2 linked regions of the Pelobacter seleniigenes DSM 18267 genome follow. The protein of the gene in region 2 binds, or shares a complex with, the protein of the main gene of each other region. Links are inferred from orthologs where the notes say so. Each region holds a gene or a part of one and is shown on either strand. Other genes may lie near its edges.

Region 1 (2,707 bases), on a different replicon or contig from region 2:
TGACGACAACCAGTTCCGCTCCGTCTTCGAAGTCGACTTGATTGTAACCGGCCAGCTGCAGCTGTTCGCTCATGGCTGCCGATTCAAACTGATTCGTTTTACAGCCCAGGGTAACAAAGGCAACGGTGGAATTCATTGAATCCAGCCCCCCCCCAGGACCAGGTCATTATCGTAGAACACGGCGGCCTGGCCGGGAGTGATCCCGTCCTGCGGCCGCTCGAAAACAACCTTCACCTGACCGCTCTCCAGCGGCTCAATCCGGGCTGGCACCTCCTGATGCCGATAGCGGATGCGACAGGCCGCGCTGATCGGTTCATTGGGCGCGGCGATGCTCCAGTTGCAATCAACAGCAAGAAGTTCCTGCTTGTTGAGATATTTTTTTTCGCCAACAATGATCTTGCGATCATTCACATCAATGGCGATCACAAACAGCGGCTCATGCCAGCCGATCCCCAACCCTTTGCGCTGCCCGATGGTGTAACGATACACCCCCTGGTGACTGCCGAGCACCCGCCCGGAAACATGGACAATCTCCCCACTCAAGCGTCCGCCACCGGCTTGGCGTTCAAGGAAGTTGACATAGTCGCCGTCCGGGATAAAACAGATATCCTGGCTTTCCGACTTGGTGGCCACCGGCAGTTGCAGGCCGGCGGCTTTTTCGCGGACTTGTTGTTTGTTGAACTCACCAAGGGGGAAAAGGCAGGAGCGGAGCTGTTCCTGATTCAGGCCGAACAGGAAATAACTCTGATCTTTTTTGAGGTCATCGGCCTTGCGGATCAGATAACGGCCGGAGCGTTCGGCAAGACGGACATAATGTCCGGTCGCCAGATAGTCCGCGCCCAGTTCACGGGCCTTGTCGAGGAGCAGTCCGAATTTTATCTGTTTGTTGCACAGGGCACAGGGATTAGGAGTCCGGCCGGTAAAATACTCCTGGCAAAAGGGCGTGACCACCCGATTCCTGAAGTCGGCCATAAAATCAACGACATGATGTTTTATCTGTAATTGATCGGCAACCTTGCGGGCATCACCGGCCGCGTCCGGCAGGTTTTCCATCACCTGATCGGAAACCCCGGCAAACCGCTGATCCCACAACTTCATGGTCATGCCGGAAACATCGTACCCTTGTTCAAGTAACATTGCTGCTGTTACCGAAGAATCCACCCCGCCGCTCATGGCGACAACAACCTTTTTTTTCACTTAACCCTCAATCATTCCTGCCGATGCCGGGCCCAAGACCATGGAACGCAGGCAGAGAAAAGGGCTCGGCAATTGCTTGCGGAGCCCTGGGATAAAACCGTTAAACCGCTCCTGTTCAGACTTTGGAATGCTGCTCTCGATAGTTCTTGATTGCTTCATGGAGAGCATCAGCAGCCAGGTTCGAACAGTGCATTTTGGCCGGCGGTAGACCGTCGAGGGCCTCGGCCACAGCCTGATTGGTCAGAATGAGGGCTTCATCAATCGTCTTGCCGATCGCCATCTCCGTCACCATGGACGAAGTGGCAATGGCAGCGCCACAACCGAAGGTCTTGAACTTGACATCTTTAATAATGTCGTCTTCGACTTTCAGGTAAATTTTCATGATATCGCCACAAGAGGCATTGCCGACTTCGCCGACCCCGTCGGCATTCTCGATTTCACCCACGTTCCGCGGGTTGGAAAAATGATCCATTACTTTTTCGGTATACATAACATCGCTCCTTGAATTTAGTCTTTTGACCAACAGAATTCTTTAGAAAACCTTCGTCACCATGCGGCATTCGCTACATTCGACGGGCGTGGGATCTTCCCGATTGTACAAAGGACTCATCTCGCGCAGGCGCTGCACAATCGGCGGCAGTTCCTGAAGGACAAAATCGATCTCCGCTTCGGTGTTATCCGAGCTGAGACTGAATCTGGTGCTGGAGTGAGCCAGGACAATATCGACTCCCATGGCGCCCATGACATGGGACGGTTCCAAAGAACCTGAGGTACAGGCCGAGCCGGATGAGGCGGCAATGCCTTTCATATCGAAGAACAACAACAGCGACTCGCCTTCAATATAGTTAAAGCTGACATTCAGTGTGTTCGGCAACCGCAGATCGGCATTCGGATGGCCGTTCAGCTTGACCTCCGGGATAGAGCCGAGGATGCCTTTTTCCAGTTTGTCGCGCAATTTGCGGACGTATGTATAATCCTGTTCAAGGTTCTTGCGAGCCAGTTCGCAAGCGACCCCGAGGCCGACGATACTGGCCACATTGTGGGTTCCGGCGCGGCGATTCCGCTCCTGGTGACCACCGTCCATAAACCGGGTGATCTTGGTCCCACGACGCAGGTACATGGCGCCAACCCCTTTGGGAGCGCCAATTTTATGGCCGGACAACACCGCCATATCGACATTGGCTTTGCGGACATCGACCGGAACCTTGCCGACCGCCTGCACCGCATCAGTGTGAAAACGCACCTTGTACTTTTTGGCGATCGCACCGATCTCCTCAATGGGGAACAGGTTGCCGGTTTCATTGTTGGCCCACATCACGGAAATCAGGATGGTTTTGTCGGTAATCGCCGCTTCCAGTTCGGCTAGATCGAGCATGCCGTTTTGATCGACCTTGAGGTAAGTGACTTCATAGCCACGCTTTTCGAGGTATTGACAGGTTTCCAGGACAGCAGGATGTTCCACCGAAGTGGTAATGATATGGTTCCCTTTTTCCTTTAACGCATCGGCTGT
Region 2 (5,334 bases):
TCCAGCACGATGCAGCCGCGCCAGCATCTCAGCGTCGCGGCGATCATTCTTGATGCGGTCGCCGCTTTTTCGCGGAATCAGCGATGGGGCAACCACCTTGCAATCGTATCCTTGCTGTGTCAGATGCCGATAGATTTCATAGCCACAGGGTCCGGCCTCGTAAACAAAGGAGGGTCTGGTTCCCCGTGAGACCAGTTTACGGATCACCTTGTCCAGTGAGGCAAGATCTCCGTTAATGGTGCCGTAATAGCGGATCTCACTCTCGCGGCCAGCATCGGCTAACGCGACATCGATCGAGTTTTTATGAACATCGAAACCAACATAAGTGATAGACTTTGTCATGACCTGTCTCCTTGGTTATGGCTCTGTGCCGGTTGTTTCAACGACTCCAGCATAACCCATGTTTGCAAGGGGCAGGTCTTCTCTTTTTTAACTGTCAGCCATGATGGCTAGAGTGTCACCTGAATATCTGTAATGACGGCATTAGCGGTCTGGCGTGCTTTGGCGACGTTCTCCGCTCGTGCCAGCGCGACTCCAAGGCGGCGCTTCCCGGCGATTTCAGGCTTGCCGAACAGGCGCAGTTGGGTGTCTGGTCGGTTTAATGCGGCTTGCAGGTTGCCGTATTGCATTCGGGTGGAATGTCCTGAAGCCAGCAATACCGCTGAAGCTGATGGTCCGTTCTGCACGATATTAGGGATCGGCAGGCCGAGGATGGCGCGAACATGCAACGCGAATTCGGACAGATCCTGGGAGATCAGGGTGACTAACCCGGTATCGTGCGGTCGGGGGGAGACTTCACTGAAGATGACCGCATCTCCTTTGATAAACAGTTCCACTCCAAACAGCCCGCGTCCGCCCAGTTCGTCCGTGACCGCTTTGGCAATGCCCTGGGCACGCTCCAGGGCCAGGGGGCTCATGGCTTGCGGCTGCCAGGATTCCTGGTAATCACCGTCTTCCTGACGGTGACCGATGGGAGCACAAAAACTGGTGGTGATTTGCCCGGTGGCATCATTGTGGCGGATGGTCAGCAGGGTGATTTCAAAATCGAAATCGACAAATCCTTCCACGATAACCTTGCCTTTTCCGGCGCGGCCGCCTTCCTGGGCATAATCCCAGGCCGCTTCAATCGCTTCCCTGGTTTTGACCAGACTTTGCCCTTTACCCGAAGAGCTCATGATCGGTTTGACCAGGCAGGGCAGGCCGATTGCAGCGACTGCTGCGCGATATTCGTCCCGACTTGCGGCAAAGCGATAGTTGGAGGTCGGCAGGCCCAGGGTTTCTGCCGCCAGACGGCGGATTCCCTCGCGGTTCATGGTCAACTGAGTAGCCCGGGCGGTGGGGACCACGTTAAATCCTTCCTGCTCCAGTTCGGCCAGGGTGTCGGTGGCAATGGCTTCAATTTCCGGGACGATATAGTGTGGCTGTTCCTGCTCGATAACCGCTCGCAAGGCCGCTCCATCCAGCATCGAGATGACATGGGAACGGTCCGCAACCTGCATGGCCGGAGCATGTTCATAACGATCGACGGCGATCACCTCGCAGCCGAGGCGTTGCAGTTCAATGGCAACTTCCTTGCCGAGTTCGCCCGCACCGCAGAGCAGCACGCGGGTGGCTGTGGACGAGAAAGGGGTTCCTATTGTGGTCATAACATGATTCCTGTCTGATGATGTCCCGCAGCACGGGCGGGACGACCGGTATTTATCAGGTTTAAATTTCGGATTGAGAAACTACTGATGTCAGAATGGTAAGGTTTTAAACGATAGGCCGCAGGAATTCAATCCCTTGAGGAAGAAAATAAAGCCGTGCCAAACGGTCAGTGGCAAGCAACCGGAAAAGCGTTTCAGCCGGTCGGGAGACCGGCTTGATGGCTGGGCCGCCCTGGGTATGAAATATGACGGGTCGCCCGAGAGCAACCCCGAATCACTTAAACAGAACCGAGACAGGCCGCTGCATAAGAACGGATTTTTGCCAGGATGGCGGCAATACCGTTGGCCCGGTCCGTGGACAACACATCCGTGATCCCTGCCTTTTGTAACAGGTAGAAGTCGGCGGTAACGATTTCCTCCGGGCGGCGGCCGGAATAGACCGTGGCAATGATGGCCAGAATGCCGCGGACGATTAAGGTGTCACTGTCCCCTTGCAGCTCGATTTTGCCATCGCGGCAATGCATCTCCAGCCAGGCTTGGGACTGGCAGCCGGCGACCAGGTTGGCAGTCGATTTCTGTTTCTCGGTCAGCCTGGGCAGGGTGGTTGCCAACTCGGTCAGGTAGGCGAACTTGGTGAAACTGTCTTCCAACTCCTCAAAATCGGCAATAATCTTGTTCTGCAGGTCGTTAATGGTCATGGTTTGGATTCCTGGTGGCGCAGTAATGCGATCACTCGTGATAGTGAGTCAACCAGATTATCGATCTCTGCTCTGGTGTTGTAAAAGGCCGGTGAAACCCGAACCGCACCGCTTAAGCCGAGTTCTCCGAACAACGGTTGGGCGCAGTGCTGGCCGGAGCGTACGGCGATGCCGAGCTTATCCAGCAGCGTGGCAATGTCGTAAGGGTGGAGGCTGTTGACATTGAAACTGATCACCCCGGCCCGGTGCTGCGGCTGGCCAAGGATGTGCAGGTCCGCCATGGTGCTGAGCCGGGCGCAGCAGTAATCGGTCAAATCCTGTTCGGCACGCTGAACTGCGTCCCGGCCCAGGCTGTTCAGATACCGCAGGGCGGCGGCCAGGGCCACGGCTCCGGCACAGTTGGGCGTTCCGGCCTCAAAGGTATGGGGCAGGTCTTCGGCAACCGCCTGCTGCCGGTCGACTTTGGCCATCATACCGCCGCCGAAGCGGGTCGGCTGCAATTGCCGCAGCACATCTTCCTTGGCATACAACACCCCAATTCCGGCCGGTGCCAGAACTTTATGGCCGGAAAAACAGAAAAAGTCGCAATCCAGCTGCTGGACATCGATGATTTCATGGCGAATGCTTTGCGCGCCGTCGACCAGCACCGGGATGTCCCGCTGATGAGCCAGCTTGATGATGGTTTCAAGAGGGTTGACGGTGCCGAGGACATTGGATACCTGGGTCACGGCGACCAGACGGGTTTTGTCGCAGAGCAGTTCGGTAAAGCGGTCCAGGCACAGATCACCCTGGTCATCCAGCGGAATGACTTTGAGCCTGGCACCTTGTCTGCGACACAACATCTGCCAGGGAACCCAGTTGGAGTGATGCTCCATGGCGGAGACAATGATCTCATCGCCCGGCTTCAGGAACGCATCGCCAAAGGACGCGGCAACAAGGTTGATGGCGTCGGTTGTGCCCGAGCAAAGGACAATTTCGCATGGATTGCGCGCGTTGATAAAGGCTCCGATCTCTGCGCGGGCCGACTCCCGGTCGGCAGTGGCCTTGGCGCCGAGGGCGTAGATCCCCCGATGGGGGTTGGCATTGCAATAGCAATAATGGTTTTGCAGGGCATCGAGGACCGCAATGGGCAACTGGGTGGTGGCGGCGTTGTCCAGATAGATCAGCGGTCGGCCGTATACTGTTTCCTGCAGGATCGGAAAATCCCTGCGTATCTGTTCCACATCCATTGACATAAGGTGCTCCGCAAGAGGGCCTGAGCGACAGGATCCGCAGCCTTTTTAGTAGGCTGCGGATCCTGGTGACGCTTAACGCAGTTTGGTCAGGACCGCTGTGGTCAGGTCGGTGATGGTTTTAATGCGCACGCTTTCCTGTTCCGGGATGGAAATGTTCAATTCCCGTTCCAGGGCCATGAGCAGCAACACTTTCTTGCTGAACACCGAAGAGCTGCCGGTACAGGTCTGCGACAGATCGAGCCCTTTTAATTCGGCCGGCGAGACCGCCAGAGTCTTGGCCAGGCTGATCGCCGCCAGTTCCTGCAGGTTCTCGCTCCGGCAGTCTTCTTCCTCAAGAAGAAACCTGCTTTTGAGGTAGTTCCGCAGATGAAAAAACAACGCCTCCTGGTTCAGTTCCGGCAGGGCTTTAATCGCAGCGATTTGCTCGGCCGCCTGGTTCTTGGAGCATAAGAGTTTTTCCTTAAGCGCTGTTGCCGACATGATTTCGCTCCTGTTGGGATTTTTGCTTCACCAAACCGTCACCCATCGAGCCCACTGGCTCAGGCGGTTACAATCTCCATCCCCAGCAGTTCGCCGAGGGCGATCAGATCGTCAAGATGATCGCCATAGACCAGTGGCACATGGTTGCCGAAAGCGACCTGCTTGTTAAAGAAGTCTTTGTCGCTTTTCACGGTGAAGAAGACCCCTTCGCTGCAGTTCTTATCGGTGTAGCCCACGCCGCCGACGATGGTCCCTTTGGCTGCGAACAGCTTGCTGCAGGTCGGGTCGAAGCGGCACATGGTGATGGTCTGGCCGATATCCTTTTTGAAGTCGTAACGGATGGTGGCTCCAAACTCAGCATCGCGGGCAAAGGCGCGCAGGGCATAGGAGGATTCGGCACTGTCAAAACCCTTCATCTTGCGGTTGGGGACCGAGTGGAAGGTCAGCATGACATTCTCCTGCTCACCCAGTTCCGGGATATCCTGTTCCTGCGACTGGTCCGCTCTGAAGAAAGTTGGCCGTACATTAACCCGTTTGCCGTTTTTCAGCAGGGTCGGGAAAGTATTGCCCATGTAAGGGGCAGCGTTGGCCAGGTTCATCAGCACCACCATGGAAATCAGGGCAGGGATGTCATACTCGCAGGCCGATGGAATCCCTTCTTCATTGAGCATGGAATGGATAAAGCAGGGGGTGATCTTTTCCTGGTTCAGGCGTCGCGTCGCACAGGCGTCCGGGCAGGGCATGGAAAAGGCGTTGCACTCATTGTGGGCCAGGAACTTTTTGACTGTCGCATAGGCCATGACCGAGCGCAGCACGTTTTCGCGGGTCATATCGCATTCGACCGCACCGGCAATCATTTTGTCGGTCAGCGCGTAGATCTCTTTCATTTCGGCGTCGGTGGGGTTGAGACCGCTTACCCCGGGGGTGGTATGGTTGCTGTCCGCAGCAACGTGCCGGGTCTGGTCGAGGAGTTCATGGACATCGACATAGCGGAATTTGACGCCAAGAACATCGCTCACTTTTTCCAGGGACAGGAACGAATCAAGGGCGCTCAAAGATATATTGGAATTTCCGCGCGGGGCAAGCAGGACTTTGGTCTGTTGCAGCGCTTTGCGGACGCGCAGGAGTTTCAGTTTTTCTACCGTGTCTTCCCAACACATGGTGGGGTAGGCTTCCAGGCCGCGAGCAAGGATCGGTGCGGCGGTGCAGGTGATATGCAGGGCGTTTTCCGCAAACATCACCGGTTTTTTGTAGCGTTGGGCAAACTCAATGATC

The links. Proteins that work in one complex are often made in the same cells at the same time.
Region 1: the proteins of N909_RS0104995 (region 2) and nifU are in contact, whole or in part, in a solved structure (PDB 5XT5), measured with the Bacillus subtilis proteins. The link is inferred for Pelobacter seleniigenes DSM 18267 from one-to-one orthologs.

The regions. Positions count from the first base shown.
Region 1 is NZ_JOMG01000005.1:240,228-242,934, reverse strand. It holds nifU (Fe-S cluster assembly scaffold protein NifU), read right to left. Parts: upstream 1,688-2,707; coding sequence 1,313-1,687; downstream 1-1,312. Other genes in the region: nifS (cysteine desulfurase NifS), read right to left, coding at 1,730-2,707; mnmA (tRNA 2-thiouridine(34) synthase MnmA), read right to left, coding at 133-1,197; mtaB (tRNA (N(6)-L-threonylcarbamoyladenosine(37)-C(2))-methylthiotransferase MtaB), read right to left, coding at 1-136. UniProt on the Bacillus subtilis protein: Part of the SUF-like system that mediates the biosynthesis of iron-sulfur (Fe-S) clusters. Acts as a sulfurtransferase and thus transfers sulfur from SufS to SufB.
Region 2 is NZ_JOMG01000002.1:513,049-518,382, reverse strand. What follows is about bases 1,461-4,406. They hold N909_RS0104995 (aminotransferase class V-fold PLP-dependent enzyme), read right to left. Parts: upstream 3,580-4,406; coding sequence 2,341-3,579; downstream 1,461-2,340. Other genes in these bases: N909_RS0104985 (hypothetical protein), read right to left, coding at 4,119-4,406; N909_RS0104990 (hypothetical protein), read right to left, coding at 3,652-4,059; N909_RS0105000 (SufE family protein), read right to left, coding at 1,925-2,344; purT (formate-dependent phosphoribosylglycinamide formyltransferase), read right to left, coding at 1,461-1,646. Also shown: N909_RS0105010 (IS110 family RNA-guided transposase), read right to left, coding at 1-342; more of purT, read right to left, coding at 450-1,460; more of N909_RS0104985, read right to left, coding at 4,407-5,334. UniProt on the Bacillus subtilis protein: Type II cysteine desulfurase that acts as the initial step in the SUF-like Fe-S cluster assembly pathway.